DNA from 3 places in the Lysinibacillus sp. GJ-1 genome. Region 2 is predicted to be linked to each of the others. Evidence: a T-box and tRNA genes for the amino acid it is inferred to sense, from the RefSeq annotation. Region 2 holds a T-box; the other regions hold tRNA genes.
The links. The T-box of region 2 lies ahead of LO754_RS15485 (glycine--tRNA ligase). A T-box ahead of a tRNA ligase gene usually reads a tRNA of that ligase, here a tRNA-Gly.

Region 1 (3,266 bases), 1.7 Mb from region 2:
GTTTGGCACCTCGATGTCGGCTCATCGCATCCTGGGGCTGTAGTCGGTCCCAAGGGTTGGGCTGTTCGCCCATTAAAGCGGTACGCGAGCTGGGTTCAGAACGTCGTGAGACAGTTCGGTCCCTATCCGTCGTGGGCGTAGGAAATTTGAGAGGAGCTGTCCTTAGTACGAGAGGACCGGGATGGACACACCGCTGGTGTACCAGTTGTCTTGCCAAAGGCATCGCTGGGTAGCTATGTGTGGACGGGATAAGTGCTGAAAGCATCTAAGCATGAAGCCCCCCTCAAGATGAGATTTCCCATTACGCAAGTAAGTAAGATCCCTCAAAGACGATGAGGTAGATAGGTTCGAGGTGGAAGTGTGGTGACACATGGAGCTGACGAATACTAATCGATCGAGGACTTAACCAAAAAAAGTTTGAAACATTCAATGAACCGTTTATCCAGTTTTGAAAGAACAAGCAAGTTTTAAAAAAAGCTTGTAATTATAATAATTTATGTTATAATGAATCTTGTCTTTTAAATAGTCTAGTGATGATGGCAAAGAGGTCACACCCGTTCCCATACCGAACACGGAAGTTAAGCTCTTTAGCGCCGATGGTAGTTGGGGCTTCCCCTGTGAGAGTAGGACGTCGCTAGGCATAATACCCAGGAGGATTAGCTCAGCTGGGAGAGCATCTGCCTTACAAGCAGAGGGTCGGCGGTTCGAGCCCGTCATCCTCCACCATATGCCGGTTTAGCTCAGCAGGTAGAGCAACTGACTTGTAATCAGTAGGTCGTGGGTTCGATTCCTATAGCCGGCACCATTTTTTGAGCCATTAGCTCAGTTGGTAGAGCATCTGACTTTTAATCAGAGGGTCGAAGGTTCGAGTCCTTCATGGCTCACCATTTTAATTGCCAACAATAATATGCGGGTGTGGCGGAATTGGCAGACGCACTAGACTTAGGATCTAGCGCCGCGAGGCGTGGGGTTCGACTCCCTTCACCCGCATCATCTATATTTCAAATTTATAATTGCCAGGATAAATAATCTTATGCACATGCGGAAGTAGTTCAGTGGTAGAACACCACCTTGCCAAGGTGGGGGTCGCGAGTTCGAACCTCGTCTTCCGCTCCAAATGTGCCGGGGTGGCGGAACTGGCAGACGCACAGGACTTAAAATCCTGCGGTAGGTGACTACCGTGCCGGTTCGATTCCTACCTCGGCACCATTTTTAATATTTAGCGCCCGTAGCTCAATTGGATAGAGCGTCTGACTACGGATCAGAAGGTTGTGGGTTCGACTCCTGCCGGGCGCGCCAATAAATGAACGGGAAGTAGCTCAGCTTGGTAGAGCACTTGGTTTGGGACCAAGGGGTCGCAGGTTCGAATCCTGTCTTCCCGACCATTTCCTAAAATATACTTTATGGCTTAGCTCAGCTGGGAGAGCGCCTGCCTTGCACGCAGGAGGTCAGCGGTTCGATCCCGCTAGGCTCCACCAATTTTTATATATGAACCTTGAAAACTGAACAAGCAAAACGTAATCAATATAGTTTTTATTAGCTAACTTCGTTAGTGAACGAAACAAAAATTTGGACATCAAAATTGATGCCAGCAAAACAATTTGAGCTAATCAAATTTCTTTTATGGAGAGTTTGATCCTGGCTCAGGACGAACGCTGGCGGCGTGCCTAATACATGCAAGTCGAGCGAACAGAGAAGGAGCTTGCTCCTTTGACGTTAGCGGCGGACGGGTGAGTAACACGTGGGCAACCTACCCTATAGTTTGGGATAACTCCGGGAAACCGGGGCTAATACCGAATAATCTATCGTCCCTCATGGGACAATACTGAAAGACGGTTTCGGCTGTCGCTATAGGATGGCCGCGGCGCATTAGCTAGTTGGTGAGGTAACGGCTCACCAAGGCAACGATGCGTAGCCGACCTGAGAGGGTGATCGGTACCACACTGGGACTGAGACACGGCCAGACTCCTACGGGAGGCAGCAGTAGGGAATCTTCCACAATGGGCGAAAGCCTGATGGAGCAACGCCGCGTGAGTGAAGAAGGATTTCGGTTCGTAAAACTCTGTTGTAAGGGAAGAACAAGTACAGTAGTAACTGGCTGTACCTTGACGGTACCTTATTAGAAAGCCACGGCTAACTACGTGCCAGCAGCCGCGGTAATACGTAGGTGGCAAGCGTTGTCCGGAATTATTGGGCGTAAAGCGCGCGCAGGTGGTTTCTTAAGTCTGATGTGAAAGCCCACGGCTCAACCGTGGAGGGTCATTGGAAACTGGGAGACTTGAGTGCAGAAGAGGATAGTGGAATTCCAAGTGTAGCGGTGAAATGCGTAGAGATTTGGAGGAACACCAGTGGCGAAGGCGACTATCTGGTCTGTAACTGACACTGAGGCGCGAAAGCGTGGGGAGCAAACAGGATTAGATACCCTGGTAGTCCACGCCGTAAACGATGAGTGCTAAGTGTTAGGGGTTTCCGCCCCTTAGTGCTGCAGCTAACGCATTAAGCACTCCGCCTGGGGAGTACGGTCGCAAGACTGAAACTCAAAGGAATTGACGGGACCGCACAAGCGGTGGAGCATGTGGTTTAATTCGAAGCAACGCGAAGAACCTTACCAGGTCTTGACATCCCGTTGACCACTGTAGAGATATGGTTTTCCCTTCGGGGACAACGGTGACAGGTGGTGCATGGTTGTCGTCAGCTCGTGTCGTGAGATGTTGGGTTAAGTCCCGCAACGAGCGCAACCCTTGATCTTAGTTGCCATCATTTAGTTGGGCACTCTAAGGTGACTGCCGGTGACAAACCGGAGGAAGGTGGGGATGACGTCAAATCATCATGCCCCTTATGACCTGGGCTACACACGTGCTACAATGGACGATACAAACGGTTGCCAACTCGCGAGAGGGAGCTAATCCGATAAAGTCGTTCTCAGTTCGGATTGTAGGCTGCAACTCGCCTACATGAAGCCGGAATCGCTAGTAATCGCGGATCAGCATGCCGCGGTGAATACGTTCCCGGCCTTGTACACACCGCCCGTCACACCACGAGAGTTTGTAACACCCGAAGTCGGTGAGGTAACCTTTTGGAGCCAGCCGCCGAAGGTGGGATAGATGATTGGGGTGAAGTCGTAACAAGGTAGCCGTATCGGAAGGTGCGGCTGGATCACCTCCTTTCTAAGGATATTTTCGGAATACAAACCTTGGGTTTGTAAGATTACGTTTTGCGTTCAGTTTTGAAGGTTTATAACTAACTTTATAAAACTTCCAAGAGGC
Region 2 (3,266 bases):
GGCTACTTGATCCCCAGTTTCGCCGACTGAATCAGATACAACAAAAACTCGTAGTCTTTTCATGCTGTTCCCCTTCAATTTTTAGACATTTTGCGCAAGCGACAGGAAAGCACGTGTAATGGTCGTTTTAGTAAGACGACCTACAATCGTCAATCCACCCTCTTGTGGTTCGATTACCGGTAATGAATCTACTTCTCGTTCTATTAGCTTATTAGCTGCAACAACTAACGAATCGGATCTTTCACAGTACGAGATATTTGGCATTCGTGTCATAATAATATGTACAGGAATTTTATTTAAATCCTGCGTGCCAATACTTGTACGCAGTAAATCTTTACGAGACAGAACACCTGTCAAAAATTCGTTTTTATCGACAACGAAAAGGGTCCCGACATCCTCTGAAAACATGAAGCAAATGGCATCATACACCGTCATTGTTTCAGGTACAACAACAGGTCCAGAGTGAAAATCTTTAACTTTTAAATTGTTAATGCTATCCGTTAATGTTACGGATGTTTTTTTACCAGAATAGAAATAACCAACTCTTGGTCTAGCATCTAAAAAGCCAGCCATTGTCAAAATGGCTAAATCTGGTCTTAAAGTCGCTCTTGTCAGATTGAGACGTTCTGCAATATGTTCCCCTGTTATCGAGCCGTTCTCTTTCACAATTTGTAAAATGTCTTCCTGACGTTTATTGAGTTCGATTGGACTCACCGCCTCAAATCTAATAGTGTTATACTTATGCTCAATTATTATATACTATTTTAATGGTTATTGCGAAGAAAAGAACTACATGCTACAATATTGACACAGACGCTTGCTCTCCATGTATTTTCGAGCAATCTTGCGTTATACAGGCGATGATAGGAAAAAAGTATCTGTTCATTTATTTAGCGAGTAGAAGATGGTGAAAGTCTACATAGCAACAGAGAAAGGCACTCCTTGAGCTAACTTTTTGAAAAGAGGTTTTAAACAAAGCGTTTAAAACAATCAGGGTGGAACCGCGGGTATTAGCACTCGTCCCTGGGCATTTTCGTGCCCGGAGACGGGTGCTATTTTTATTTTGGATATGGCGAATTCTTATTTTCAACAAATATGAGGGTAATCTATCATGATTGTTGTCTATCTATTCGTCCTATCAGACAGTTACGTTTCACTCAAATGCAAGGAAAAATTACGAAGGAGGCTATTATTATGGCTAACAAATCAATGGAAACAATTGTATCTTTAGCAAAGCATCGTGGCTTTGTCTTCCCGGGTTCTGAAATCTACGGAGGTTTAGCAAATACTTGGGATTATGGTCCACTGGGTGTGGAATTAAAAAACAATGTCAAAAAAGCTTGGTGGCAAAAATTTGTCCAAGAATCTGAACATAATGTTGGAATCGATGCGGCTATCCTGATGAATCCAAAAGCATGGGTTGCATCTGGTCACGTTGGCAACTTCAACGACCCAATGGTAGACTGTAAAGCTTGTAAAGCGCGTCACCGTGCAGATAAAATCATTGAAGATGCTGCGCTAGCAAAAGGTGATGAAATTATCGTTGATGGTATGACATTCGATCAAATGAAAGAAACAATGGTGAAATACGATGTTGTCTGCCCTGATTGCGGCAAAGCAGATTTCACTGATATTCGTCAGTTCAACTTAATGTTTAAAACATTCCAAGGTGTAACAGAATCTTCAACAAATGAAATTTACCTTCGTCCAGAAACAGCACAAGGAATTTTCGTTAACTTTAAAAACGTACAACGTTCTATGCGTAAACGTACACCATTTGGTATCGCACAAATCGGGAAGTCTTTCCGTAACGAAATTACGCCAGGGAACTTCACATTCCGTACTCGTGAATTTGAACAAATGGAGCTTGAATTTTTCTGCAAGCCTGGTGAAGATCTTGAGTGGCATGCCTATTGGAAAGAATTCTGTAAAAACTGGTTGTTAAACTTAGGTATGAAAGAAGATTCTATGCGTCTACGTGACCACGAGGAAGATGAATTATCGCATTACTCAAATGCAACAACTGATATCGAATTTAAATTCCCATTCGGCTGGGGCGAGCTTTGGGGTGTAGCTGATCGTACAGACTACGACTTAAAACAACATATGGAACATTCAGGCGAAGATTTCACTTATATTGATCCAGTAACAAACGAGCGTTATGTACCATATTGTATCGAACCATCTTTAGGTGCTGACCGTGTGACATTAGCATTTTTATGTGACGCCTATGATGAAGAAGAGCTTGAAGGTGATGACAAACGTACCGTATTACGTTTCCACCCTGCTTTAGCACCATTTAAAGCAGCTGTTCTTCCACTTTCTAAAAAATTATCTGATGAAGCTGCAGATGTATGGTCAGCGTTACGCAAATCATTCCCTGTTGATTTTGATGAGTCTCAATCAATCGGTAAACGCTACCGCCGTCAAGACGAAATCGGTACGCCATTCTGTATTACATTCGATTTCGATTCAAAAGAAGATGGTCAAGTAACTGTTCGTCATCGTGATTCAATGGAACAAGTACGTATGCCAATCGCTGATGTGAAAGCATATATCGAAAAGCATCTTCAATTTTAATTCAAACGATTAGTTAGGTTTTAAGCAAAGGAAGCGTGTTAGATTGATTACAGTCAATCTAACACGTTTTTGCTTCGGCGATGCTTTTTGTGGGCATACACGTAAGCTGTAACACTAGTGTATGTCTAGTTGTTTACAAGAGTCACTGCCCACTTCCGCTTTTAAAACTAGCGCTCTATTTACCATCAATTGGATGAAAGGCTTTTAAACGCTTTATCGCCGAATGCACAGTAAGTCGATGAAAGGCTAGTAATTTTCCTTTATAGATGACTCCATAGACACCATAAGGCGTAGGAGAAAGTCTGACTAATTCTTCTCTATTTTGCACATCAATGATTTCAGCATGAATGCCTAGTTTTTTTGCAGCCTCTACAACATTATCCGTTGCAATATCTACAAAGGGACATTGAGGGGTTCGGAATATTGTTAGCTCCTGATAAGATGCTAGCCGCTTATCCCAATCGTTCGGAAAATATGGATTTGGTGCATTTCTGAACTTATAAACAAGCAATTCAAATCCATTTGGTGCCTGCTCTACTTCTTTAAAGTTATGTTTCAAAAAAATTTGCTTACTCGGAACCCACGAACTATTTGCGTTTGTAATGACAATGACACCTGATTTCTGTTGTTTCTTTGCATCTTCTATACAACTATCAATCAATTTCGAGGCATAGCCCTTTCCAGTA
Region 3 (3,266 bases), 1.1 Mb from region 2:
CATACTTTAATCCAAGGCTGCGTACAACAGGTGGGCGTTATCTTTTGCAATCCCACCATATTGAAATCAATCCAAAGGCGTTTGAAATATATGGTGTTAGAGAGGTAGAGGGGATCATTCTTCATGAATTATGTCATTACCACTTGCACCTTGAAGGAAGGGGCTATCAACATCGTGATAAAGATTTTCGAGCGTTGTTAAAAAGTGAATGCCCCTCGATTTTGTTCAGCGTTGCAAATACCTAAATCTCGTAGCAAAAAACAGCGTCCTCACTATACATATGAATGTATACAATGTCACCAAAGGTATGTTAGAAAAATTAGATTCAATGTGAACAGATACTGTTGTGGCAAGTGTTCAGGGCAATTAATGATAGTTGAGTAAAAAAAATTTTAAAAAAGGGTTGACGTTTATTCAGCTAATCCCTATAATAGTAAAAGTCGACAAGATAAAGCCGACAACACAATATGATTATTCCGAAGTAGCTCAGTTGGTAGTAGCACCTGACTGTTAATCAGGTTGTCGCAGGTTCGAGTCCTGCCTTCGGAGCCATGGCCCCTTGGTCAAGCGGTTAAGACACCGCCCTTTCACGGCGGTAACACGGGTTCGAATCCCGTAGGGGTCATTTTCATAAATAGATAATTGTAACATTGGTCCCGTGGTGTAGCGGTTAACATGCCTGCCTGTCACGCAGGAGATCGCCGGTTCGATCCCGGTCGGGACCGCCACTTATTGGGGTATAGCCAAGCGGTAAGGCAACGGATTTTGATTCCGTCATGCCTAGGTTCGAATCCTAGTACCCCAGCCATTCATTTCTTAATATGAGCCATTAGCTCAGTTGGTAGAGCATCTGACTTTTAATCAGAGGGTCGAAGGTTCGAGTCCTTCATGGCTCATCTTTTTTAAGAAAAAGGTTGAAAATTCGAATTATCATTGTATAATAAGAAGGTTCCTATTTTTTTGAATGCGGTCGTGGCGGAACGGCAGACGCGCTAGGTTGAGGGCCTAGTGGGGGCAACCCCGTGGAGGTTCAAGTCCTCTCGGCCGCACCAAGTCAGTTCAGTTATTTAACACATGCGCCCGTAGCTCAATTGGATAGAGCGTCTGACTACGGATCAGAAGGTTGTGGGTTCGACTCCTGCCGGGCGCGCCATAATACATTTTAATAATTGCGGGTGTAGTTTAATGGTAAAACCTCAGCCTTCCAAGCTGATGTCGTGAGTTCGATTCTCATCACCCGCTCCAAAAATATTTAAAAAAATTGTTGACATCATTAACGTAAAATGTTAAGATGTAAAAGTCGCTGAAACAAACGGCAACAAAATGAACCTTGAAAACTGAACAAGCAAAACGTAATCAATATAGTTTTTACTAGCTAACTTTGTTAGTGAACGAAACAAAATTTTGGACATCAAAATTGATGCCAGCAAAACAATTTGAGCTAATCAAATTTCTTTTATGGAGAGTTTGATCCTGGCTCAGGACGAACGCTGGCGGCGTGCCTAATACATGCAAGTCGAGCGAACAGAGAAGGAGCTTGCTCCTTTGACGTTAGCGGCGGACGGGTGAGTAACACGTGGGCAACCTACCCTATAGTTTGGGATAACTCCGGGAAACCGGGGCTAATACCGAATAATCTTTTGTCCCTCATGGGACAATACTGAAAGACGGCATCTCGCTGTCGCTATAGGATACCGCGGCGCATTAGCTAGTTGGTGAGGTAACGGCTCACCAAGGCAACGATGCGTAGCCGACCTGAGAGGGGTCACCACACTGGGACTGAGACACCCAGACTCCTACGGGAGGCAGCAGTAGGGAATCTTCCACAATGGGCGAAAGCCTGATGGAGCAACGCCGCGTGAGTGAAGAAGGATTTCGGTTCGTAAAACTCTGTTGTAAGGGAAGAACAAGTACAGTAGTAACTGGCTGTACCTTGACGGTACCTTATTAGAAAGCCACGGCTAACTACGTGCCAGCAGCCGCGGTAATACGTAGGTGGCAAGCGTTGTCCGGAATTATTGGGCGTAAAGCGCGCGCAGGTGGTTTCTTAAGTCTGATGTGAAAGCCCACGGCTCAACCGTGGAGGGTCATTGGAAACTGGGAGACTTGAGTGCAGAAGAGGATAGTGGAATTCCAAGTGTAGCGGTGAAATGCGTAGAGATTTGGAGGAACACCAGTGGCGAAGGCGACTATCTGGTCTGTAACTGACACTGAGGCGCGAAAGCGTGGGGAGCAAACAGGATTAGATACCCTGGTAGTCCACGCCGTAAACGATGAGTGCTAAGTGTTAGGGGGTTTCCGCCCCTTAGTGCTGCAGCTAACGCATTAAGCACTCCGCCTGGGGAGTACGGTCGCAAGACTGAAACTCAAAGGAATTGACGGGGTACCGCACAAGCGGTGGAGCATGTGGTTTAATTCGAAGCAACGCGAAGAACCTTACCAGGTCTTGACATCCCGTTGACCACTGTAGAGATATGGTTTTCCCTTCGGGGACAACGGTGACAGGTGGTGCATGGTTGTCGTCAGCTCGTGTCGTGAGATGTTGGGTTAAGTCCCGCAACGAGCGCAACCCTTGATCTTAGTTGCCATCATTTAGTTGGGCACTCTAAGGTGACTGCCGGTGACAAACCGGAGGAAGGTGGGGATGACGTCAAATCATCATGCCCCTTATGACCTGGGCTACACACGTGCTACAATGGACGATACAAACGGTTGCCAACTCGCGAGAGGGAGCTAATCCGATAAAGTCGTTCTCAGTTCGGATTGTAGGCTGCAACTCGCCTACATGAAGCCGGAATCGCTAGTAATCGCGGATCAGCATGCCGCGGTGAATACGTTCCCGCCTTGTACACACCGCCCGTCACACCACGAGAGTTTGTAACACCCGAAGTCGGTGAGGTAACCTTTTGGAGCCAGCCGCCGAAGGTGGGATAGATGATTGGGGTGAAGTCGTAACAAGGTAGCCGTATCGGAAGGTGCGGCTGGATCACCTCCTTTCTAAGGATATTTTCGGAATACAAACCTTGGGTTTGTAAGATTACGTTTTGCGTTCAGTTTTGAAGGTTCATCATTACGATGAAATACTTCAAAACTTGTTCTTTGAAAACTGGATAAAACGACATTGAAATTGTAACAAACACATTTATTTTTTAAGTTTTTTATAGGCTTAATAACGAAATAGGGTTTCAAGACACAAGCAGTTCTAGGAAGCGAACGAGTGAATGAAGGAGCGTACTTACGTACGTGACTGATTGAACGAGAGAAGC

Region 1: it encodes a tRNA-Gly, which carries the amino acid that the T-box ahead of LO754_RS15485 (glycine--tRNA ligase) is inferred to sense. The anticodon was not compared.
Region 3: it encodes a tRNA-Gly, which carries the amino acid that the T-box ahead of LO754_RS15485 (glycine--tRNA ligase) is inferred to sense. The anticodon was not compared.

What each region holds. Positions count from the first base shown of each region.
Region 1 is NZ_CP088912.1:117,121-120,386, forward strand. It holds rRNA gene LO754_RS00530 (23S ribosomal RNA) at 1-410, shown strand, start outside; rRNA gene rrf (5S ribosomal RNA) at 527-640, shown strand; tRNA gene LO754_RS00540 (tRNA-Val) at 651-726, shown strand; tRNA gene LO754_RS00545 (tRNA-Thr) at 730-805, shown strand; tRNA gene LO754_RS00550 (tRNA-Lys) at 812-887, shown strand; tRNA gene LO754_RS00555 (tRNA-Leu) at 910-990, shown strand; tRNA gene LO754_RS00560 (tRNA-Gly) at 1,042-1,116, shown strand; tRNA gene LO754_RS00565 (tRNA-Leu) at 1,122-1,209, shown strand; tRNA gene LO754_RS00570 (tRNA-Arg) at 1,223-1,299, shown strand; tRNA gene LO754_RS00575 (tRNA-Pro) at 1,309-1,385, shown strand; rRNA gene LO754_RS00580 (16S ribosomal RNA) at 1,621-3,167, shown strand; tRNA gene LO754_RS00585 (tRNA-Ile) at 3,264-3,266, shown strand, end outside.
Region 2 is NZ_CP088912.1:3,122,907-3,126,172, forward strand. It holds gene LO754_RS15475 (pyruvate, water dikinase regulatory protein) at 1-63, opposite strand, end outside; gene ccpN (transcriptional regulator CcpN) at 82-714, opposite strand; T-box leader at 852-1,028, shown strand; gene LO754_RS15485 (glycine--tRNA ligase) at 1,195-2,580, shown strand; gene LO754_RS15490 (GNAT family N-acetyltransferase) at 2,756-3,266, opposite strand, start outside.
Region 3 is NZ_CP088912.1:4,254,456-4,257,721, reverse strand. It holds partial or broken gene LO754_RS21180 (SprT family protein) at 1-384, shown strand, start outside; tRNA gene LO754_RS21175 (tRNA-Asn) at 476-552, shown strand; tRNA gene LO754_RS21170 (tRNA-Glu) at 554-625, shown strand; tRNA gene LO754_RS21165 (tRNA-Asp) at 653-728, shown strand; tRNA gene LO754_RS21160 (tRNA-Gln) at 734-808, shown strand; tRNA gene LO754_RS21155 (tRNA-Lys) at 824-896, shown strand; tRNA gene LO754_RS21150 (tRNA-Leu) at 967-1,052, shown strand; tRNA gene LO754_RS21145 (tRNA-Arg) at 1,077-1,153, shown strand; tRNA gene LO754_RS21140 (tRNA-Gly) at 1,172-1,245, shown strand; rRNA gene LO754_RS21135 (16S ribosomal RNA) at 1,456-2,997, shown strand.